DNA from 3 places in the Cohnella soli genome. Region 1 is predicted to be linked to each of the others. Evidence: riboswitches for the same ligand, from Rfam matches in the RefSeq annotation. Region 1 holds a riboswitch; each other region holds the start of a gene.
What was found. A riboswitch is a leader RNA that binds a small molecule or an ion and turns the genes downstream of it on or off. The one in region 1 is predicted to bind cyclic di-AMP.
Positions count from the first base shown of each region.

Region 2: another riboswitch for cyclic di-AMP. It lies ahead of ACFPOF_RS22715 (3D domain-containing protein); the one in region 1 lies ahead of ACFPOF_RS28865 (ubiquitin-like domain-containing protein).
Region 3: another riboswitch for cyclic di-AMP. It lies ahead of ACFPOF_RS29565 (APC family permease); the one in region 1 lies ahead of ACFPOF_RS28865 (ubiquitin-like domain-containing protein).

Region 1 is NZ_JBHSMI010000062.1:11,868-19,867, forward strand. It holds gene ACFPOF_RS28840 (tRNA1(Val) (adenine(37)-N6)-methyltransferase) at 1-380, shown strand, start outside; gene rsmI (16S rRNA (cytidine(1402)-2'-O)-methyltransferase) at 361-1,335, shown strand; gene ACFPOF_RS28850 (AbrB/MazE/SpoVT family DNA-binding domain-containing protein) at 1,459-1,713, opposite strand; gene ACFPOF_RS28855 (HD domain-containing protein) at 2,034-3,326, shown strand; gene ACFPOF_RS28860 (TatD family hydrolase) at 3,348-4,121, shown strand; cyclic di-AMP (ydaO/yuaA leader) riboswitch at 4,300-4,518, shown strand; gene ACFPOF_RS28865 (ubiquitin-like domain-containing protein) at 4,802-5,959, shown strand; gene rnmV (ribonuclease M5) at 6,112-6,678, shown strand; gene rsmA (16S rRNA (adenine(1518)-N(6)/adenine(1519)-N(6))-dimethyltransferase RsmA) at 6,685-7,602, shown strand; gene yabG (sporulation peptidase YabG) at 7,704-8,000, shown strand, end outside.
Region 2 is NZ_JBHSMI010000029.1:544,125-552,124, reverse strand. It holds gene ACFPOF_RS22735 (STM4012 family radical SAM protein) at 1-238, opposite strand, end outside; gene ACFPOF_RS22730 (STM4013/SEN3800 family hydrolase) at 251-1,036, opposite strand; gene ACFPOF_RS22725 (STM4014 family protein) at 1,056-2,255, opposite strand; gene ACFPOF_RS22720 (STM4015 family protein) at 2,267-3,112, opposite strand; gene ACFPOF_RS22715 (3D domain-containing protein) at 3,383-4,039, opposite strand; cyclic di-AMP (ydaO/yuaA leader) riboswitch at 4,045-4,206, opposite strand; gene ACFPOF_RS22710 (LysR family transcriptional regulator) at 4,341-5,252, opposite strand; gene ACFPOF_RS22705 (succinate dehydrogenase cytochrome b558 subunit) at 5,423-6,094, shown strand; gene sdhA (succinate dehydrogenase flavoprotein subunit) at 6,129-7,886, shown strand; gene sdhB (succinate dehydrogenase iron-sulfur subunit) at 7,890-8,000, shown strand, end outside.
Region 3 is NZ_JBHSMI010000067.1:6,548-14,547, forward strand. It holds gene gatB (Asp-tRNA(Asn)/Glu-tRNA(Gln) amidotransferase subunit GatB) at 1-1,275, opposite strand, end outside; gene gatA (Asp-tRNA(Asn)/Glu-tRNA(Gln) amidotransferase subunit GatA) at 1,288-2,748, opposite strand; gene gatC (Asp-tRNA(Asn)/Glu-tRNA(Gln) amidotransferase subunit GatC) at 2,768-3,055, opposite strand; gene ACFPOF_RS29555 (EAL domain-containing protein) at 3,217-4,308, shown strand; gene ACFPOF_RS29560 (ATPase) at 4,409-4,792, opposite strand; cyclic di-AMP (ydaO/yuaA leader) riboswitch at 5,044-5,212, shown strand; gene ACFPOF_RS29565 (APC family permease) at 5,337-7,160, shown strand; gene ACFPOF_RS29570 (ABC transporter permease) at 7,191-7,970, opposite strand; gene ACFPOF_RS29575 (ABC transporter ATP-binding protein) at 7,967-8,000, opposite strand, start outside.

The DNA of each region.
Region 1 (8,000 bases):
TTGCGGCGTGTGCGAGAGCTGTGCGTGTCGGCGGACGCGTATCGATGGTTCATCGGCCGAGTCGATTAGCAGATATTATTGACTTGATGCGCCGATACCGGCTCGAACCGAAACGATTACGGTTTGCTCACCCCCGTAGAGACGCGGAGGCGAACATGGTCTTAATAGAAGCAACGCTTGGAGGTAAACCAGAAGTCCGCCTGCTTCCCCCAATTATCGTTTATGAAGAAGACGGTGAATATACACCCGAATTGCTGGCGGTGTTTTACGGACAAGCTGCGGAATTGCCGGGTTTCATACGGCCGAATGGCCGGCAAGCAATCCCGAGGAAAGAGAACGAGAAGGAGGGGACACTGGGCGATGACACGGATCAGCGATAGAACCGGAACCGGAGAAACGGCGGATGGAGAAAATGCGTCTGTGCAGAAGAGCTTCAGCGGTACGCGTGAAGGTGTCGGCACGTTATATTTGGTCGCGACTCCGATTGGCAATCTCGAAGACATGACGTTCCGCGCGATTCGGATCCTGAAGGAAGTGCAGTTGATCGCCGCGGAGGACACTCGGCAGACGCGAAAGCTGTTGACCCATTTCGAGATTCAGAACAGGCTCGTTAGCTATCACGATCATAACCGCGAAGCGAGCGGACCGGAATTGGTCCGGCTGTTGCTTGAAGGACAGAGCATCGCGCTCGTCAGCGATGCGGGAATGCCGGCAATCTCCGACCCGGGAGCGGATCTAGTCAGGGATGCGGTCGGGGAAGGCATTCCCGTCGTACCGGTACCGGGAGCGAACGCGGCGTTGTCCGCTTTAATTATGTCCGGTTTGCCGACGGAGCGTTTCCTGTTCCTCGGCTTCCCGCCGAGGGAGCGCAAAGGACTAAACAAATTACTCGATAATGTGGAGCGGGAAAGTGGTACGCTGCTGTTCTACGAATCCCCGCATCGAGTGAAAAAGACGCTTGCTGTTATTGCCGAACGATGGAGTGGAAGGAAAGTCGCAATCATCCGGGAACTGACGAAAAGACACGAAGAAGCGATACGTGGTACTGTAAGCCAGTGCTTGGCCTACGTCGAGGCCACGCCGCCGATCGGAGAGTGCTGTATCGCGATCGAGGGAGCTAGCGAGCAGGAGCCGGGACGTTTATCCGCGGACGGCGTTACGGGGATAACGGGAGAAGGACCGTGGTGGGCGGGGCTGGAGCTGGCGATGCATGTCGCCCACTACGAGCAAGCGGGACAAAGTCGTAAAGACGCGATGAAGTCGGCAGCTGTGGATAGAGGTGTCTCGAAGCGGGACATCTACCAATCTCTCCTGTTAACAACAGGGGGAAAATAAACGGATATCCACATGTGGACAAAAAAAGCCTCCCGGCATCGAGTCCGGGAGGGGGCTAAGGAGTATAAAAAGGTTGGAATTAACAATTATTAGAATTACAAATTTCATTATAAACTATTTTCTTTAATTTGTCACAGGTGAAGGTAAATCCTTCAAACATTCTCTGCAAACAATTTTTCCTTTAAAGTAAGTTACGTTCTCTGCGTTGCCGCAGAAAATGCATGCAGGCTCGTATTTCTTGAGCATGATGCGCTCTCCGTCCACGTAAATCTCAAGCGCATCTTTCTCTCCGATGCCCAGCGTGCGGCGCAGTTCGATCGGAATAACCACCCGGCCCAGCTCATCGACTTTCCGTACAATTCCCGTAGATTTCATCATTTGGTAATTCTCCTCTCATAGGGTTAAAATAAAAACAAACGGACATCAGTCATGCGCTTAGGCTTGTCCGCGTTCGCCAGAATTCGACAAAGTTCTCTGTTTTCTGCCTACTATCGTACCAACGATTCCCAAAAAAGTCAACCTGATAATCTCAATATTAATGAACTATAATACTGATAATCCTTATAAATAAGGCGGTTAGGAGAAATTATAAGCCAAAATTCAGTTAAAAACAAAGGAATTTATAATTCGACATTATTCGACAAAATTCTACATTTAGTGTCGAATTTGTCGAAACCTACGATAAAGAGGTGTTGGGGATGCACGATGCGCTGCAAGAGGAGAAAGTATTTAAGGACCCGGTTCATCATTCCATTTACGTGCAAGAACCGACAATCTGGAAACTGATCAATACGCCGGAGTTTCAGAGATTAAGAAGAATACGCCAACTAGGCACATCTTATCTCACTTTCCATGGAGCGGAGCACAGCCGATTCTCCCATTCCTTGGGCGTATATGAAATTACAAGGAAAATCATTTCGCAATTTGAGCGTAATCGATATGTCGATTGGCCGCAAGAGGAAAAATTGCTCAGCTTGTGCGCGTCGTTGCTGCATGACGTGGGCCACGGCCCCTTCTCCCACTCGCTCGAGCAAATTTTCGGAACGGACCATGAGCTGTGGACGGCCGAGATCATTCTTGGCGATACGGAAGTGAATCGGGTGCTGAGGGAGGTCGAACCGGAATTCCCGAACAAAGTGGCGGCAGTCATTCGGAAGAAGTACGAGAAGCCGATCGTCGTCAGCCTCGTCTCGAGTCAGTTGGACGCAGACCGGATGGATTATCTTCTTCGGGACGCTTATTTTACGGGGGTGAATTACGGCACGTTCGATCTTGACCGTATTCTGAGGGTGCTTCGTCCTTACCAGGGCAACATCGTCGTGAAGGAGAGCGGGATGCATGCTGTCGAAGATTATTTGATGTCTCGTTATCAGATGTATTGGCAAATTTATTTCCACCCGGTAACCCGTAGTTCGGAAATCGTGCTCAGACAAATCTTCCACAGGGCCGGACATCTGTTCCGAACCGGTTTCCGGTTCCGCTTCATGTTGCCTCCGCTTCATGCTTTATTAGAAGGAAATCTTACTCTGTCTCATTATTTGAAGCTGGACGAAGCGATGGCGCAGACGGCGTTCGGTCAATGGGTGGACGAGGATGACGAGCTGCTGTCGGATTTATGCCGCAGATTTCTGAACAGGCAGTTATACAAGTACGCTCCTCTAAGCCCCGAAGACAGCGGATGGCTGGAGGAAGTCAGCAAGGAATGGCTGCGGATCGGTCTTCAACCCGAATACCATCTGGAAGTCGATACGCCGATCGATTCTCCTTACGACATCTACAAGCCAGGTGCGTTGCCGGACGGCAAGGAGAAGCCGCCAATTTTGCTGCTTGGCGAGCAGGACAGATTAACGGAAATCTCGATGAAATCCGACATTATCCAATCGATTGCAGGTCTTCATCGCGGAAAATATTACGTGTATTATCCGGAAGATTTGGTGCGCCCGCACGCTCATCGGCTTAGTCCCGAGACACGGAACAAGCTATCTATATAATAGAAGGGAGACAACGTCATCATGCTTATCGACACACATGCGCATCTCGATTCTCCCAAGTTCGACAGCGATCGCGAGGAGGTCATTTCCCGCGCGCGGGAAGCAGGCGTAGATACGATCGTTAATATTGGTTTTAATCGGGAGACGATCCCGACGACGATGGCCCTTGCAGAAAAGTACCCGTTCATCTACGCCGCCGTCGGCTGGCATCCGACTGATGCAATCGACATGAAGCTGGAAGAAGATTTGGCGTGGATCGAGCGGCTGTGCAGCCACCCGAAAGTCGTTGCCATCGGGGAGATCGGGCTCGACTATTATTGGGATACGTCTCCGAAAGACGTGCAGCATGTCGTTTTTCGCGAGCAGATTCGGCTTGCCCGCCGTCTGAAGAAACCGATCGTCATTCACAATCGCGATGCTCACGAAGACGTGATCAGGCTGCTCAAGGAAGAGAAAGCAGATGAGATCGGCGGCATTATGCATTGTTTCTCCGGGAGCTGGGAGACGGCCAAGTTATGCCTGGATATGAACTTCCACATTTCGTTCGGCGGACCAGTAACTTACAAGAATGCCAGGGTGCCTAAAGAGGTGCTGGAGAGGGTGCCTTTGGACCGTTTGCTCATCGAAACGGATGCTCCATATTTGACGCCTCACCCCCATCGCGGGAAGAGAAATGAGTCGGCTTACGTTCGTCTTGTTGCGGAGGCGGCGGCAGAAATCAAAGGGATTTCTTTGGAAGAAATCGGAAAAATAACGAGTGAGAACGCCAAGCGCTGTTTTGGACTCGCGAGATAAACGGAATATTCGAGAGAAAAACGGAATGATTTTAAGAAAAAACTGGCTTTTTCCGCTCATTCCACCGAAGAAACGTCCATTTTCCCATGAAAATAGGGAAATTCGTCCGATGCGCCTTCTTTACACCTTTGTTGGATAGAGGTTATGATCTTCATCAGAAGTTTCAATATGACATTCCTTTTCCAGTGCGCTTAATCTCCCAATAGGGAGAACGGGGGACCCAACGCGGCGGCGAGTAAGCAATTCGTCCAAGGCGGTCCGAGCAATCTTGGGGTGAATATCGCAAGCGGCATGAACGCGCCTCCATCCGAGCCACGCGTCTTGACCGGGAGCGATTAGGGCGACTCTCTTTGCCCGAATCCGACAGCTAACCCCGTAAGCGTTATAGAGAGAGGTCAACTCGTGCCGCGATACTATTCTATCCATCCAACTGCGGAAGCCACGAACAGATCCTCTGTCTCGATGGCTTTTTGTGTTGCATGCGCAACTTTTCTCATACGCCCAGGGGTATGAACTCAAAGTTGAGAAGCACGACTGGACGAGGCGGCGTGAAATTTCGGGAGCCCCTACAAACAGATATGAGGGCGATCACCGAAGCGTCGTTAACATTATGGATTAGTCGCGTCTGACAAGTATCATGCATCACAGTCGACGGCGGGGCTATGAGGGGGAACGAGAAAATGGGCAGTATTCCTGTTGAGGAAACCCATGATCCACGACCGACCGGCAAGCTTATCGCACTGCGATGGAAGCATGAGCATTTGCGCGTAGCCATTTTGGGCGCAATTCTCGTTTTTGCCATCACGATGATGTTCATGTCGCTTTTGCAAAAGGCGGCCACCAAGAACATCACGATTATTGATAACGGAGTCGCCTCCGTTATTGCCACCCAGACCAACAGCGTCGAAGAACTGCTCGCGGAACGCAACATTCACGTCGGTCCTTACGACACCCTGTCAGGACAATTGACCGACAAGCTGGACGAAGGAAGCCGGATCGTCATTGATCGGGCGGTAAGCATAACGGTTAAGGCAGACGGTAAGGAGCAACGGGTTCATACGACCGCCGATACAGTAAGCGAGGCGCTCGGCACATTGAATCTCGGCATCGCGGGAGAGGATCGCGTTACTCCGGCGATCGGTACGTCGCTAGCCGAAGGAATGACCGTCTCGGTCGTCCGGGTGCGCAAGGAAATGACCGAAACGAAACTTCCGATTGCGTTTAAAGTCTTGGAACAGAAGAACGCCGATCTGGAAGTTGGCAAAACGAAAGTCATTAAGCAAGGCAAAGCGGGTGTTGTCGTCTACAAGACGGAACGCGTCTATGAGGACGGCAAACTCGTCAGCCAGGAAATGGTCGAGAAAGTCATTGCGCAACCGGCTGTACAGAAGGTTGTTGCTATCGGCACGAAGAAGAAGGCGGAAGTGGCGACGGCTTCCTTCATGGGAAGACCTCGAGCCGGCGAAGTCCAATTCGTCAGCTTGAACGGGAAGCAGGTTAAAATCCGCCGTCTGCTGACGAACGTGACGCTTACTGCGTATTCCGCGGGTTTCTCGTCGACAGGCAAGAAAAAAGGCGATTCCGACTACGGCGTCACTGCCTCGGGAGCGGTCGTCCAGGAAGGTCGCACGATTGCGGTCGATCCGCGCGTCATTCCGATCGGTTGGTGGGTATACATCGAAGGGATCGGCTTCCGCAGAGCGGAAGATACCGGCGGGGCGATCAAGGGCAAGAAAATCGACGTCTACTACGAGAGCGAATCCCACGTCGATAAGTTCGGCACGAAGCGCGGGTTCAAGGTATACGTCATCGGCCCGGTCAAACCGTCTGCGGATTGATCGACGCCTTATATGCGAGTTCAGGAATCGGGGAGAGGCCTATGCGGCTTCTTCCCGATTCTTTTGCCATGGAAGCAAAGGTGCGCACTTGATGTATCGGTCAAGTTCATATACGCTTGTAACCATAAGATTACGGCAAAGGCGGTAACAGGTTGAACATCCGGGAAGTCATCGTTGTCGAAGGCAAGGACGATACGACCGCCGTGCAGCGGGCGGTCGGCGCGGATACGATCGAGACGGGCGGTTCGGCGATCGATGAAAGCGTCCTGCGGCGCATCGAACTGGCACAAGCCCGCAGAGGGGTTATCGTGCTGACCGACCCCGACTCGCCGGGAGAGCGTATACGCAAAAGGGTGTCGGAGCGGGTGCCCGGCTGCAAGCACGCGTTCTTGACGAAGGACGAAGCAAGAAGCCGCCGGGGCATCGGCGTCGAACATGCGACAGACGATGCCATCCGCAGGGCGCTGGCGAGCGTCAGAGATCCGGAAGCGGCTGCGGGCAGCGAGACCGTTATGGCAGATGGGCTGGAGTGGAGCGATCTGCTCGATGCGGGGCTGATCGTGCACGCTTCGTCGGCCAGAAGAAGGGAACGGATGGGCGAACTGCTTGGCATCGGTTACGCGAACGGCAAACAATTTTTCAAGAGATGCCGCATGTTTCGGATTACGCGGACGGAGTTTCTGGCCGCACTCGAACAGGTAGAGCGGGAAGGGCGATAGAGGAGCATGAAAGAAACGAAAGAGCAGGGCGCACACAAAGTTCAGGCGGAGAAGGCAATCGCGACATCGGGGCGCACGCGGGACATTATTCGCAAACACGGCTTTACGTTCAAGAAAAGCCTCGGTCAGAACTTCTTGATCAACGGGCACGTGCTGGACAAGATCATCGAAGCGGCGGATCTGGACGAGACGAAGGGCGCGCTCGAAGTCGGTCCCGGCATCGGTTCGTTGACGGAGAGACTCGCCAAGACAGCTGGCAAAGTGACGGCGGTCGAGATCGACCGGAGGCTCCTTCCGATTCTGGAAGATGTATTGTCCCCCTATGGCAACGTCAGCGTCGTGCATGGGGACGTGCTAAAGACAGACTTGCGCGCGCTGTGGGAAGAGAAGTTCGCAGGTTTGTCCGGCGTTAGCGTGGTCGCCAACTTGCCTTATTACGTCACGACGCCTATTATCATGAAGCTGCTGGAGGACAGGCTGCCGCTAGAGAACATCGTTGTGATGGTGCAGAAGGAAGTGGCGGTACGTATGGCGGCAAAACCGGGCGGTAAGGATTACGGCAGCTTAACCGTCGCGGTCCAGTATTATTGCGAGCCCGAGGTCGTCTGCGTCGTGCCTGGCAGTTCTTTCATCCCGGAGCCGAACGTTGAATCCGCCGTCATTCGGCTGAAGCGGCGCCCGGCGCCCGCAGTCGATGTGCGCGACGAGGATAGCTTCTTCCGCGTCGTGCAAGCTGCGTTCGCGCAGCGGCGCAAGACGCTTGCGAACAACTTGACGGCATTCTCCGGCAAAGACCGCAAAGGCGAGCTAGCCGAGCTGCTGACGGCAGTCGGCGTGCAGCCGGAGCGTAGGGCCGAGACGCTTAGCCTGGAGGAATTCGCGGCGGTGTACGAGGCACTGGAGAAAGCCGGCATGTCGAACTAGAACTAAGCAGCGGCTAGGAATGGCGGATGACGATCGGATTACGTCCGGACGCGCACAGGCGGACGCCCTCCACCATAGGATAGACGAAGAGGTGATTGCCCATGAAGCAGGGGGATCTAGTTATTCGCAAATCCTATGGCGGGGACGTTTTGTTCCGGGTTGCGGCTTTCGTCGCCGAGCAGGCCGTCCTTAGAGGGATGGATTATCGGTTGCTGGCCGACGCTCCCGTGAATGATCTTCAAACGGTACGGAATCCGGACGAGCTCGGTGGGACGCGCCAGGCGCGCATCCACGCGAACGAGTCTTTGCGCAGAATGAACGAGGAACGAAGTCGCCAGACGGGCAGGGTGGGTTTCTCGACAGTGCTGGACGACCGCCGGCAGCCGTTCTTCGAGATG
Region 2 (8,000 bases), on a different contig from region 1:
ATTCAGCATGCACATTCGCACGCTTATCAGGTAAGGTGAATAAATTACAGAAGCCGCAGCGAGCACCGCAAAACGGAATATGCATATATAAAAAGAACGTATCTGCCAATTCCCGACTCCAAAGTTCAGATAACGGCAGCTTCGTCTCCAATGTTCGATAGGACGTTTTATGCGGATAAGAGTATAGATAAGAGCGATAGGGCTCTGAAGTTAAATGATGCCTCCAACTATTGTTCATAATCATTGCTCCCTACAACATAAATTCGCGATAAGGCACATTCCACACGACTTCATGGGCCAGCCTGTGACCATTGTAGCCATCTTCGCCATAAGCGGTGCCATGATCAGAAAACGCCATGCAGAACACAGGACGCTTCCGTTCTCTAAATGCTTGAAATAAGCGACCTAGCTCGCCGTCTACATAACGAAGAGCTGCACGTTGTGTCTCTACTGAATCTTGCTTTGCTCCTTGAACAAAATAATGATTCGGTCCATGAATCGCTGAAACATTAATAAACATAAACAAGCGTGCTTCTTGATCTGAACGCTCTAATAGCTTCAGCGCATGATTGACTTGATGCTCGGTCGAGCGCGGATTTGTCACGCCAAAGGTCATCCGCCAATAGCTTTCCTGAAAATAACTGGGTAGCACTTTCGCAAGTGGAACTTTTTTCGTAAAAAAAATAACTCCGCCAATACAAATCGTGCGATAACCTTCCGTTTGCAGTCCCGATACGATATCCGTCGTATCGAATTGCCACGTATACGGATGTGTTTTCAGCCCTGTATTTTTGGAGTGGAACAAACGCACATGTTCTGATTTATTTGTAGTAGCCGGAGTCGGAAGAAAGCCACCGAAAAATGCATGATGTGCGGCATAAGTGAAGCTGCCTGGTGTATGTCTCAGCTCCCAATGCCCATCATCACATAAATTCGGGCAATGCTCTTCCTCCATCGCAGCAGCGTCATAACGCAGTGTATCTAGTGTTATCATGAGAATATCATGACTTCCGACAATTTCGTTCATGTTAAACATTCTGTTGCTCCTCTTCCAGCTAGATCGAGATCGTCCTCATTTCCCATTCATAGGGATCGTATCCTTGATAATGACTATCATATAGCAAATCACCAAATGGATTAACGTCCAGTATGTAAGGCTGGTAAGAACCGCTACTGAGCAGCACATCTATACCTGCAACCATCGATTGTGAAAATGCTAATAAGGCTCTCTCCGCACATTGATGTACAGTAGCTTGAAGCAAATCAGAGAGACCGATTTGCTTCAAACTCATCCGTTTGCTGTCGAGATGCAAGTTAGTAATCGGTGTCTTGCTTGCTCTAGCAATGCTGTGACAGGCTTTGCCTGCGACAACAAGCTGACGAATATCGAAGCTGTGCTGCTGATAAGATGCTTTTGGAATCCATTGTTCGATATGGGCGCCATGCCCTAACAGCCAATTGATCATTTGCCGGATTGCATGGCGATCATTGTAAGTTACCAGCTTTTTCACATTGTAAAATAACGGAGGTCGGGTGTAATAGTTTTCTACACCCATCGTAGTTACGGCAGATTCTGCCCCTGTTACGGGATTCAACTGATAAGCGATTACTCCACATGCACCAGAGCCAGTAGCCAGCTTAATAAACAAACGATAGGAGCGCTCACTTGCCATTGCTTCACGCAGTGCATCATAAGTTTGGATGGCTTGCGGTGCAACTAATCTTCTGGGCAGTGGCAAGCCTGCTGCTGATAAAATTTGATACGTATGCCGCTTATCGAACATAGCAGCTATATCCTGAGGCGTATTCATCCAGCGCGGCATATTCCATAGCTGCTTGGCTTGTCCATCTAACTTTGCTAGCAGTCTGCAATATCCACGAAACCATTGAGAAGGATGATAGAGCCTGCCTTTCACTTCCTTTATACTGCGAGCACTCTTGGCGGACAGGGGATGGAAAGTATCATTGTAGTTTAGCCAGAACTTATCATCCTCTTCAATAGCCGAGTCTGTAGAACTGGGTGCGCCAAGTGCAATAAGCTCACGCTCTACTTCAAAATGCTCTCCTGGCGCATCTACCCGCAGAATGGGCGGTTTTTCAAGTTGCTCATAGCTTTCCGCAAGCGAAATCAAATCTGCTCTGCCTTGCAGTACATCAATATAACTCAAAACAAGGGCTGGGGATAACCCCAGCCTTGCTCTTGCTGCTTGCAGTCCGTTTGTTCTTTTATTATCGGGATTACCAATGAGAATCATCGTGCTCATCATTATTCCGTCAATGACGGATAGCGGTAATCCTCATGTTCATCAGTATCCTGCTGATCGCTAATATCCACGTTAATACCAGATTGATTCCAGCGGTCCATCATGTTATCGGACATATAATGATAATTTAGGTCAAGAAACTGTAGCTTCATAATTTTATCGCTTAGCAGCAGTGCTTCCGCACCTTTATCAGTTAGCGTTCCTAAAGAAAGATCCAAGGTGTGCAACTGATCGACAATTGGCGCATTCGCTATAGCAATCGCAATTTCATCTTGAATCTCGCTGTCTTTAAGTCCAAGATATGTAAGTTGTGGGAACTTCCCCGGTTCGATTAGCTTAAGTACATCTTCAAGACTGCCATCGAATCCATATTCTTCGACTCCGAGGTACAACTCCAACTTCTGTAAGCTTTTGAAGCTTCCCTTGCTAATGCTGGCAATTACATCTTTACCCAGCCCGCCGCAAATAATCGTAAGCTGCTGCAACTTGTCATGCCGAGCCGGTTCAAGACTAAGACCTGTGCTGCCTTTAATAGTAAAGCTTATTAACTCGGGATAAGCAACGAGTAACGGTCCAAGATTGGATTGATTAATCCAGGAGACCTCGCACTCTTCATAGCTCATATCACCTATAAATAGGCTACGTAGCTTTGGGAAACGATCCTTCAAGCGTACAAGAGCTTCCACAGTAGCACTGGAATCTGTCTCATAAGCGCCGCCCCAGTCCCCGATAATCAAACTTTCCAATTGTGCGCTCTCTTTTTTCGCTGCCAACTCTTCTATTAATGTGATCATTCGAACCCCAGCTTCATGTTGCTCATAATCGACAAACAGTTTGCATTCAGACATAAGAATACCTCCTGAGGATGAGTACTAATCTTGTGATATTATCCCTAAAGCTTTCTGAACAGAAAGGAAATCAGATGGCAAGAAAGGATTACAGAAGTAGTTTACCTGATGTCGTTACGATCGACTAGCTTTCTTTGGCTTGAATGTGGTTTTTTAACAAGCGTGGAGGAAAAATGAATGTCTGAATCCGATTTCATCATTTTGCAACTTGAAAACCGCCAGGGTGAACCCCTGACGGTTTTCCTCATTTGCGGAGTAACCGCTATTCTGTTATTTCAATACGTACACTTTAACGCTTTGGTAACCGAAGCCCGATACGAATTGACGGCTTCCCGGTACGAAGATATCGATTCGGTTGCCTTTGATCGCGCCGCCTTTATCGGTGGCCGTTGCGATTAACCCGCCTGTCGGCAAGCCGGAGAAGTCGTAACCGGTAATGTATACGCGCGTTCCGAACGGAATGACGCTAGGGTCGACGGCGATCGTCCCCAGCTTTAACGGGTTCCCGAAGTAATCGACAGGGCCCCATTCGCCGTTCTCTTCCGCCGAAGCGGAGTAAGCGGTTGCTTTAATATCGAGAACTTTTGAGAAGCCGAGCGATTGTCCGGACGTCGTCGTCACGGATTGTGCTGTTACCGTGTTTTCTTTGGCCGCGCTTTCTTTGGTATCCGCCGCGGCGAGCATGCTGTTGCCAGGAATGACGAGCGTTAAGCCGGCGTAAATGTTCAGCGGATCAATTCGCGGATTCGCATCCATCAGTTCTTCCAGCGGAACGTTTAGTTGCTTGGACAATTTCCAGAACGTATCGCCTTCTTTGGCCGTATACGGAGCTGTAGCTGCGTAGGCCGTCAGAGACGGAATCGCCAAAGCGGCGCCGAGTGCGAGCGCGCTGGCGCGCGTTCCGAGCTTTTTCCAACTGTGTACCATCTGAGATATCCTCCTGAGAATCGGCCGGCGAGGTTAGCTGTCGGATTAGAGCCGGGAGATCGACTCTTCGCGAAATCGCGATTCACCCCAAGTACATGGCGGATATGTATCCTGCGCATACTTTCGATATTGTCCCCCGCACCCGAAGGTTTAGGCCGTCATTTGTGCCTTGACTTTGGTATTCCCAGCCAACCGGGAAACGATGCCAAGAAGCATATGTAAAAGGCTAACACAATGCATAGGCCTGTAAAACCGGAAACTATAGGAAAATAGGTCGCCCACAGCAGCAGGGGAGGATGGGCTACTCCATTCCAGGCACCGCTCTGCGAGCGAAATAAGCGGTTGTCTCATCAATGAGATACCGCGTGGAAGGCGCAAGCCATAAGGGATCGCCGTGAATAAGCGACGTTGTCCTTTTCGTTTCCTCGAGCTCCCGAATTCGGACCAAGACGAGGTCGTTATCTGCCAATACTTGCTCGCGCAAATACGATTTTGGCAGCAGTGTGCCCGCGCGGCAAGCGGACAGAAGCCGGATAATCGCTTCGAACGAATCGATTTCCATCCGAACGTCCGGTTTTAGTTTGTACGTCTTAAACAACTCGTCGGTCAACGTGCGATACCAAGTCCCCGGAGCAAACAAAATCATCGGCAGCCCGTTCAGATCGTTCATTTCCAAATGAGTTCTTTCTAATAAAAGATGTTTTCGCGGGAGGACGAGGATAAGATGATCGTCAAACAAGGGTAAACTGGTAATGGCGTCGTCTACGACCGATGAGGCGACGATGCCGAAATCGACTTTGCGTTCTTTGACTAACGTCGCGATTTCGTGGGACTTGCCGGTGACCGCTTTAATTTCCAAGTTCGGATGTTTGCCGGTCATCGTAGTAATCAGCTCGGGGAGCGTCGTCTGCAGCGTCGTCAAGCTCGCTCCGATCGTTGCCACCGGTGCTTCCGAAGACTTGAATGCGTTTAACTTCTGCAAGTAGTCACCATGGAACCGCCGAAGCTCAAGGGCGAAATCATACGTGAGTTTGCCTGCAGGCGTTAGCTCGAGCCTTTTACCGATACGGCGGAACAGATCGACTTCAAGTTCGGCTTCCATTCTGGACAGTCGGCGGGATAGTGCGGGCTGAGACAAGTTCAAGCGTTCAGCGGCTTTATTTAAGCTTCGTTGTTCCACGATCGCGGCGAACAAACGCATATCTTCCAACATGGATAAACAGCCTCTCTTATGCGTAATTGTTATAAGTTTTAATATTAAATAAGCAGTTCCATTATAAGCGAAAATAGAGTAACCTTAAAAGCGGTGACAAAATGGTGACGTCTGACAATTCGTCGCTATTGTTGTCGAAGCTCGGATGCGAAAGGAGAACGAACACACACATGGCAAGTAATTCTTACTTACCGAGAAAGCTTCACTCATTGCTCGGCGTTATCCCGCTCGGATTGTTTATCGTCGAGCACGCGATAACGAACTACTCCGCGTTCGAAGGAGGGAAAGAGCGGTTCGACAAAAGCATCAACAATTTGAACGAGATGCCTTTGCTCTTTTTCCTTGAGCTGTTCGTCATTTGGCTGCCGATCTTGTTCCATGGCGTATACGGCTTGTATGTCGCTTACCAGTCGAACTTGAACACGGGACGATTCAGCTATGGACGCAACTGGGCGTTTGCGGCGCAACGGATAACCGGGGTTATCACGTTTATTTTCGTGGCCTGGCACTTTTACGAGACGCGCTTCCAGCTTGTACTCGGCAACGTGCGGCACGAGGACCTCGGATCGCGCATGAACGAAATTTTTCAAAACCCGGTCGCGTTGACAGCTTACGTCATCGGCGTCGTTGCCGCAATGTTCCACTTCGCCAACGGCTTGTGGGCATTCCTCGTCAGCTGGGGCATTACGGTCGGACCGCGTGCGCAGAAAATTTCCTCCAACATTTGCATGGTCATTTTCGTCATTTTGACCGCGTTGTTCCTGTTGTCCATCGTAGCGCTTAGCGGCGATGAATTCTCGAACGAAGCTGCCGCGCTGCTCGGTTCGGCGACACAAGGATAACATACCCCTATCGATAGCGGGAGGAGAAACATAGATGGCTACTCAAAAAGTAATTGTCGTCGGCGGCGGACTAGCCGGCTTGATGGCGACGATCAAAGCGGCGGAAGCGGGCATGCGGGTTGACCTGTTCTCGCTCGTGCCGGTTAAACGTTCCCACTCCGTATGCGCGCAAGGCGGCATTAACGGAGCGGTGAATACGAAAGGCGAAGGCGACTCCCCATGGGAGCACTTCGACGACACGGTATACGGAGGAGACTTCCTCGCGAACCAACCGCCGGTCAAGGCGATGTGCGAAGCTGCGCCCGGCATCATTCACTTGATGGACCGGATGGGCGTCATGTTCAGCCGTACGCCGGAAGGATTGCTCGATTTCCGTCGTTTTGGCGGTACGCAATACCACCGCACGGCTTTCGCCGGCGCGACGACCGGACAACAACTGCTGTACGCATTGGACGAGCAAGTTCGCCGCTGGGAAGTGGCCGGACTCGTTCAGAAGTTCGAACACTGGGAATTTACCGGCGCTGTGCTTGACGACGACGGCGTATGCCGCGGCATCTCGGCGCAAGATTTGCGCACGATGGAATGTGTCACGTTCCGCGGAGACGCAGTCATTCTCGCGACCGGCGGACCGGGCATCATCTTCGGAAAAACAACAAACTCCGTCATTAATACGGGAACCGCAGCGAGCGCAGTGTACCAGCAAGGCGTTCATTATGCGAACGGCGAGTTTATCCAAATTCACCCGACAGCTATTCCGGGCGACGACAAAAACCGCCTCATGAGCGAATCGGCGCGCGGCGAAGGCGGACGCATCTGGACGTACAAAGACGGCAAGCCTTGGTACTTCCTTGAGGAGAAATATCCGGCGTACGGCAATCTCGTACCGCGCGATATCGCGACTCGGGAAATTTTTGACGTGTGCGTAAACCAAAAGCTCGGCATCGACGGCGAGAACAAAGTGTACTTGGATCTTTCTCACAAAGACCCGAAAGAACTCGACGTCAAACTCGGCGGCATCATCGAGATTTACGAGAAATTCACGGGCGACGATCCGCGTAAAATTCCGATGCAAATATTCCCTGCGGTCCACTATTCGATGGGCGGCTTGTGGGTCGACTACAACCAAATGACGAACATCCCAGGGCTCTTTGCCTGCGGAGAATGCGATTACCAATATCATGGCGCGAATCGTCTCGGCGCGAACTCGCTCTTGTCGGCGATTTTCGGCGGTATGGTTACGGGACCGAAAGCGGTCGAATACATCAAAGGCTTGAAGAAGTCTGCGGAAGACGTATCCGAAGGTGTGTTCGAGCGTGAACGCAGCAAGCAGAAGAGCAAATTCGACGCCATCCTGAAAATGGACGGAACGGAAAATGCTTATGTCATCGCGAAAGAGCTCGGCGAATGGATGACGAACAACATGACCGTCGTTCGTTACAACAAGAAGCTCGAAGAAACGATCGGCAAAATCAAGGAACTGAAACAACGTTACAAGAAGATCAACATCAACGACGTGGCGAACTGGAACAACTCGGGTGCTGCATATACCCGTCAACTATGGAACATGCTGGAGCTCGCCGAGTCGATGACCGTCAGCGCACTGTTGCGCGACGAAAGCCGCGGTGCGCATTACAAGCCGGAATTCCCGGATCGCGACGATGACAAATTCCTGAAGACGTCCAAGGCGACCTGGACAGCGGAAGGGCCACAAATTTCGTACGAAGATGTCGATACATCCTTAATTCATCCGCGTAAGCGCGACTACTCCACCAACAAGAAGAAGGAGGGCTAAGCCATGGCGACAACGACAACAGCGGCTGGAACCGCGAAACGCACGGTCAAGTTTGTTATTACGCGCAAGGACAGTCCGGAAGCCGCTTCTTATACCGAGGAGTTCGAGGTACCG
Region 3 (8,000 bases), on a different contig from region 1:
CACAATCGCCACGATGGCGCCTTCATCGCTAATTTGGACAAGTCCTTGCTCCTCGACGATCGCTTGCGGAGATTTGCCGGTTTCGAGCATGGACTTGAACACCGTCTTGGCGATTTTGTTGCTGATCGTACCTTTCTCGATCAATTGAATCATCTCGCCCAGCCCTTGGCCCGTCACCTTCACGTCACCAAATTCCAAATTGTTCGCGTTTAAATAACCGAGCAAGTCGCCCATAATCCAGTTCGCCGACGCTTTGGCATCGGTCGTATGCTTCAAGCTTTCCTCGAAGAAATCGGCTAGCTTCATCGAAGCGGTAAGAACGCCGGCGTCGTAGGAGGACAGACCGTATTGCTCGATGTATCGAGCCTGACGGGCGTCCGGCAGCTCCGGAATCGACGCTTTCACGCGCGCTTTCCATTCTGCATCGATATGGAGGCGGACGAGATCAGGGTCCGGGAAGTAACGATAATCATGCGCTTCTTCCTTGCCGCGCATGCTGAACGTCTTTCCTTGCGTTTCGTCCCAACGGCGCGTTTCCTGAACCACTTCTCCGCCGCCGTCAAGGATGTCCGCTTGACGCAGCTCTTCGTATTCGAGGCCGCGCTGCACGCCGCGGAACGAGTTCATGTTTTTCAACTCGGCGCGCGTGCCGAACTTCTCCTGCCCGTAAGGTCGGAGACTGATATTGGCGTCGCAGCGCAGGCTGCCTTCTTCCATTTTGACGTCGGAGACGTCGCAATATTGCATGATCGCGCGAAGTTTCTCCAAGTACGCTTTCGCTTCTTCCGGAGACCGGATATCCGGTTCGGACACGATCTCAACGAGCGGCGTACCGACACGGTTTAAGTCGACGAGCGAGCCGAAGCCGCCATCGATATGCGTTAGCTTGCCCGCGTCTTCTTCCAGATGAAGGCGAGTAATGCCGATCCGTTTCGTTTTGCCGTTCACTTCGATGTCGATCCAACCGTTCTGTCCGACCGGTTGGTCATATTGCGAAATTTGATACGCTTTAGGCGAATCAGGGTAAAAATAGTTTTTCCGGTCGAATTTGCACCATTCCGCGATTTCGCAATTGATCGCCATGGCGGCTTTCATCGCGTATTCGACCGCCTGGCGGTTCAACACAGGAAGTACGCCCGGATGACCGAGACAGACCGGGCAAGTATGCGTATTCGGCGGCGCGCCGAAGGACGTCGAGCAGCCGCAAAAAATTTTCGATTTCGTATGCAGCTCGACGTGGACTTCGAGGCCGACGACCGTTTCGTATTTGGACATCGATTTTTCCTCCTAGGACAATGCCGGACGCGAAGCGTGGAAGCCAGTCTGGCTCTCGAATGCGTGCGCCGCTCTTAGTACCGTGCTTTCGTCGAAAGGCTTGCCGATAATTTGCAATCCGACCGGGAGACCGTCCGCCATGCCGCACGGAATGCTGATAGCCGGCACGCCCGCAAGGCTGACCGGAATCGTGCAAATATCATTTAAGTACATCGTCAGCGGATCGCCGACTTGCGCGCCGAGCTTAAACGCCGGCGTCGGTGCCGTCGGACCGACGATAAGATCGTATTTCTCGAAAGCTTGATCGAAGTCGCGCTTGATGAGCGTGCGAACTTGCTGAGCTTTCTTGTAATAAGCGTCATAATATCCGGAGCTTAGCGCATACGTACCTAACATGATCCGTCTTTTTACTTCCGGTCCGAATCCTTCGCTTCTGGACTTGCGGTACAAGTCGATCAAGTTCGCCGGATTGTCCGCGCGCACGCCGTAACGAACGCCGTCGAAGCGAGCAAGATTGGAAGAAGCCTCGGAAGAGGCGAGCAAGTAATAAGTCGCGATGGCGTACTCCGTATGCGGAAGCGAAATTTCTTCCCATGTCGCTCCAAGCGACTCGTAAACTTTGAGCGCTTCAAGCACGCGTTCCTTCACTTGAGGGTCGATGCCTTGGCCGAGGTACTCTTTCGGCACGCCGATGCGCAGCCCTTTGACATCGCCCGTCAACGCTGCGGTATAGTCCGGAATATCGACTTTGGCGGACGTGCTGTCGCGCTCGTCATGGCCGGCGATCGCTTGCAGCACATAAGCGGAATCCTCGACATTTTTCGTGATCGGCCCGATCTGGTCAAGCGAAGACGCGAACGCGACGAGACCGAACCGCGAGACGAGGCCGTATGTCGGCTTCAAGCCGACGACGCCGCAATAAGCAGCCGGTTGGCGAATGGAACCGCCTGTATCGGAGCCGAGCGAGAAGTACACTTGCCCTGCGGCGACGGATGCGGCGGAACCGCCGGATGAACCGCCGGGAACGCGCTCCAAGTCCCACGGATTGCGAACGACGCCGAAAGCGGAGTTCTCGTTGGAACCGCCCATTGCGAATTCATCCATGTTCAGCTTACCGATCGTAACCGATTGCGCCGCATGCAGCTTCGTCACGACAGCCGCATCGTAGATCGGATCGTGGTTGGCAAGAAACTTCGAGCCGCACGTCGTGCGCAGCCCTTCGGTAACGATGTTGTCCTTGATGCCTGCCGGCAAGCCGAACAACAGCCCTCTTTCCCCGCCGTCAGCAATTTGTACGTCAAGCGCTTTCGCCTGCTCGCGCGCGCCTTCTTCGTTCAGCGCCAGAAACGCGCCGATCCGCTCGTCCGTACCGGAAATCCGTTCGAACGCATGCTCTACGAGCTCTGATACGGATAATTGCTTATGTTGAAGCCGATTATGTACTTCGGACAGTTTCAAATCGAAAAGCGACATGCTTAAATCCTCCTAGTCGTTATTCCAGCACGGCAGGCACTTTGAACTGCCCATTTTCTTCTTCAGGCGCGTTAAGGAGAACTTTCTCGATCGGCCAGGAAGCTTTTACCGTATCTTCTCTCATAACATTGGCCAAAGGAAGAACGTGGGTTGTCGGCTCAACGCCGTCCGTATTCAATCCGTTCAACTTCTCCGCGTATTTCAAGATTGCATTCAGTTGTCCGGAAAATTGTTCTTTCTCCGCATCGGACAGCTCGAGACGGGCCAGATTGGCGACATGCTCAACATCTTTAATCGTAATGCTCATAGTTGCTTCCCCCTCCTAATACCGCATATCCGCTCATTCTTTTCATTATATCGGACAAACTAAGGGAACTCAACGACACTTTGCAAGCCTAGGGCGTATCTGAAAATCTGCTGCCTTCGGAGTTTCCAGACACGCCATTCGCTTGCGGACAGGAGGATAAGATGCCCCGATACTATCGCGCGAAATTTCCGTCGCCGCTTCGGGATGCCGGTCTCGTCGAGTTCGCGTCGGACGATCCAGTCTTGCGCCGAACGCTCGGCAAAGCTGTCGAAAATACGTCGAACGATGTTACGTCTCCGCTTGCGACAACCTACGACGTTCCCGAGCAATTGCTAAAGTTACTCGGTCACCTGCAACGCAATATGTCCGTCGCAGACGCGGACAACGTTCGCTGCAGAATCGATTATGGCGACCCCCGAGTGTCGGCTGACCATCTTGAAGAAACGATAGACGAAGCCGATGTGCCGGACAGTAGTACGGACGGTTGGTTCCCGCTTTCCGCCCTTTTCGGTCAAATCGGCGGGATCAGCGTATCCGACTACATTTTGTATCGGATCTTCACTCCGCACCTTCAACCGATCGTGGCAACCGACCGCCGACCGATCGGTTACGAATTTCTGCTCCGTCCGTTGCCGGAACAAGCCCCGTTCCGACCGGCGGAACTATTCGAGACCGCGCGCCGTACCGGCCATCACGCATTCCTCGACCGCGCGGCGCGACATTCTGCCATTCGCATGGGAGCTTCCCATCTGCCGCCGGGGACGAAACGATTCGTCAACTTCCTCCCATCGTCGCTCCTTCATCCGGCATCGTGCCTGAAAGACACGTTCGACCTAATGAAAGCTACCGGAACGGCTCCGGAAGATTGCGTCTTTGAAGTGATAGAAACCGAACCGCTGGATGAGAACAAACTAGGTCGCGTTTTCGACGTCTATCGGGATCAACGGGTCAATCTTGCCCTCGATGATGTCGGCAGCGGTTTCGCTACGCTCGGTGCTGTCGAACGATTAAAGCCGGATTATGTAAAAATGGATCGCAGATGGGTCAGCGGTTGCGACGCGGATACGGCCAAGCAGAAATATATCGATGGTTTGTTGGAAAGAACGTCCCGGTTCGGGGGGAACGTTCTCGCCGAAGGGGTCGAGCGCGAAGAAGAATGGAACTACTTGCGCAACGCGGGCGTCCCCCTGTTTCAAGGCTACTTGTTCGGTAAGGCGATGCCTCTGCCCTCTCACGTGACCCTGTACGCTTAACGGCGCAACGCCGACATTCACGCAACCATTTTCGGGTCGGCGCGAATGTCGGCGTTGCTTTGTTCGTTTTAGCTTTCAGGCTTATGTGGCTCGAGGTGCTTTAAATCCACGCCTTCAAATTCACTTGGCGAATGAACTCTTCGCGGCTCAACACTTCCTTGCTCGTCTCTTCGGCCGGCTCATCTTCCGCTTGATCGCCGTTCATAATTCTTTTGAATAATTCCTCGTTGCGGGTTGCTAGAGCGAAATCGATCAGCGCTTCCTTCTCGATGCGCGCCGCTTCGAGCTCCAACATTGTCTCTTCCAATTCGATATCTCCGCCGGGCACGTAAAATTGCCTATTCGCTTTCGGAACCCGGATTACATAATCAAACGCGCTGTCGTTGTTCCGGTCATAAGCGATCACATAGCCGTATTCGCCTAAAGGCAGCTTCTGCTCAAACCGGTCATCGACAATGATGATCCTTTCCCCAAGCTTCAACATGTCGACTCTCCCCTCTCGCAACTATCGTTATAAGCCTATCCTACTAGAAATAGATTCCGATATGCAAATGTTGTCGCACCCGGCAAACAAACATTTCGAGGTACAAGCTTAATTAAGAGGCTACGATTAGAGCCGAACCCATGTATGCGCATTCATGGTCAACTATTGCCTTTGACGGGTATTTTCCGGCTGAAATCCCGATTTTACAGCAACGGCATCGAAGGAATATGATTTATCCATCCCATTCATCATGCATTGCAACGCTGAGTTTTCGTCACGAAAAGCGGGGGAACCACCGGCATCTTTTTGACAAATGCCAACCGGGGTGAATCGGCTGCGCCGTCATGAACGGCAGCCGTAGGGCGACTCTACGCGCCCGAATCCGTCAGCTAACCTCGTAAGCGTCCTTAGAGAGCGAAACAACTTCGGTTCGATTGTAACCGCGGGGGTCTTCCTCTGCGGTTTTTTGTCGTGCTGAAAGCCGCTGAATCGGACACATTAACAAGAAGTAGTTAGAATCAAAATCATTCGGCGGTGAAAAGACATGTTTTCCATCAAAAGATTGTTAATCGGACGCCCCCTCAAGTCAACGGCATTAGGGGAGCAGAAACTGAACAAAACAAAAGCGCTGGCCATCCTTTCTTCCGATGCGCTTTCCTCTGTCGCCTACGGCCCAGAGCAAATTTTGATCGTTCTCGCCACGCTTGGCGCGGCAGCGTTCTGGTATTCCGTTCCGATCGGGATCGGCGTGCTTGTCCTTCTGACGGCGCTCATCTTGTCCTACAGGCAAATCATCTATGCCTATCCGCACGGCGGAGGCGCCTACGTCGTTTCCAAAGAAAACCTCGGCGTATGGCCCGGTCTGATCGCCGGCGGCTCCTTGCTTGTCGATTATGTGCTAACGGTAGCCGTAAGCGTCTCGGCGGGCACCGACGCGATTACGTCCGCCTTTCCGAGCTTGCATGAGCATACAGTGCTTATCGCGATCGTTTTCGTCTTGTTTACAACGGTGCTGAACTTAAGAGGCGTGACGGAATCGGCCTCGATCCTCGCTTATCCCGTCTATTTGTTCGTGTTTGCGTTGTTTATCCTCATCGGGGTCGGACTTTATGACATCGCAACCGGCGCTGTTACCCCTGATGCTCACGTGTCCATCGGAACTCCGGTCGCCGGGATCAGCCTGTTTTTGCTGCTGAAAGCTTTCGCTTCTGGCAGTTCGGCACTGACAGGCGTCGAAGCGATCTCCAACGCCATTCCTAATTTCAAAACACCCGCTCCGGTGAATGCCTCACGCACGCTTCTTGCAATGGGCACACTGCTCGCTTTACTGTTCTCGGGCATTGTGTTTCTCGCTTATTACTACGGGATCAGCCCTCTGGCAGAAGTGACGGTCGTGTCGCAAATCGCGGAGCAAACGTTCGGCCGCCATTTCATGTACTTTTTTATTCAGGGAACAACTGCCTTGATTTTGATCCTCGCAGCGAACACCGGTTACTCGGCCTTCCCGTTGCTGGCAGTAAACCTGGCCAAAGATAAGTTTATTCCGAGAATATTTACCGCCCGCGGCGATCGGCTCGGTTATTCGAATGGCATTATTACGCTTGGCTTCCTGTCCATCGTGCTTATCGTCGCTTTCCAAGGGAACACCGAGCATCTCATTCCGCTCTACGCCGTCGGCGTATTCATTCCGTTCACGATGTCGCAAACCGGAATGATGGTCAAGTGGATCCGGCAAAAACCGAAAGGCTGGATCAGCAAGCTTGTGATCAACTCCATCGGCGCTCTCATCAGTTTCACGGTGTCGTTGATGTTCTTCATCACAAAATTCGAGCAAGTGTGGTCGGCTATCATCTTCTTGCCCGCGATCATCTATGTGTTCCACCGCATCAAGAAACACTACGAAGCCGTCGGCGATCAGCTTCGCTTATCGACGTGCGAGCCGTCGTTACCGATCGAAGGGAACGTATTTATCCTCCCTGTCTCGGGTATTACCCACGTCGTCGAGACGTCGATCAAATACGCTCAGTCGCTGTCGGCAAACCAAATTATCGCCGTTTACATTCCGTTCGAGCGGGAAGAGGAAACTGTTTTCGAAGAGAAATGGCACAAGTTCCATCCCGACATCCGGCTTGTCACATTGCATTCCCCGTATCGTTCGATTGTTCAACCGCTCATGAAATTCATCGACACCGTCGAGCGGAAAGCGAACGAATCCAATTACCAAGTCACCGTCGTCATCCCGCAGTTCATCCCGAAAAAAGGATGGCATAATATCCTGCACAACCAAACGAGCCTGATGATCCGCGCCCGGCTGCTCTACCGCAAAAACGTTATCGTGACGACGGTTCCTTATCATTTGAAAAAATAAAAAGGTGAATCGGAAGGCCGGCCCTGCTACCTAGCTAGGGTAGGAGGAGCCGGATGACGATGAACGGCGAACGGCCAGCAGTAAAAGCGCCGCTATGCAAATCGCCGCAGCGAATGCAGCCGTTCCCCATGTGACGCTGCCTGCTGTCAGCCGAGAAGCTGCAGCCGCATTCAGTCCGGACGGCAACCAGTCCAATTTCGGCTTTAACGTCGCCTGAACGATTTGCAGTGCCGTTACGAAGCCGAAAGCGGTGAATGCCGCTCCGGCGGGCGAACGAATAATCGCGCTGAAAGCAATCGTCGACGTCACCCCAAAAAGCAGCCATCCGATGTAAAGCAGCATAGATGACAGCGCGGCAACCGAATCCGGCTCTCCGATCAGCAGGAGGGTATAGTACCAAGCGCCGCCGTAGCCGAGCGCGAAAGAAACGACAACGAGCAAGCTGTGCATCATCCACTTGGCCAATACGTACGCATAGGGGGATGTCGGTTTAACGAGTATCCAAGCCGCCGTCCCGCTGCGTTTTTCCCCCGAGATCGTCCCCATGAAAGCAAGGCAAATGGCCAACATGCCGATCGTATCGTATTGCCCCAGCGTCTTGGCCAGCACTTCTCCCGGCTTTGGTATCGGAATTTGAATGATCGTCCCTTCAGGTAAAGAGCCGGCGGACGACAAAATATCCGGCATGAACTTTACGGTAATCGGTTGGATGAGCCCGAGCAGCAAGAACACCGCAGGGAGCCATATCCACTTTGCCGTACGAAGCGATTCCCGCCATTCCTTTAGCAACAGTACGCTCATAACGTTCATTCGTTCAACGCCTCCACAAACCATTGTTCC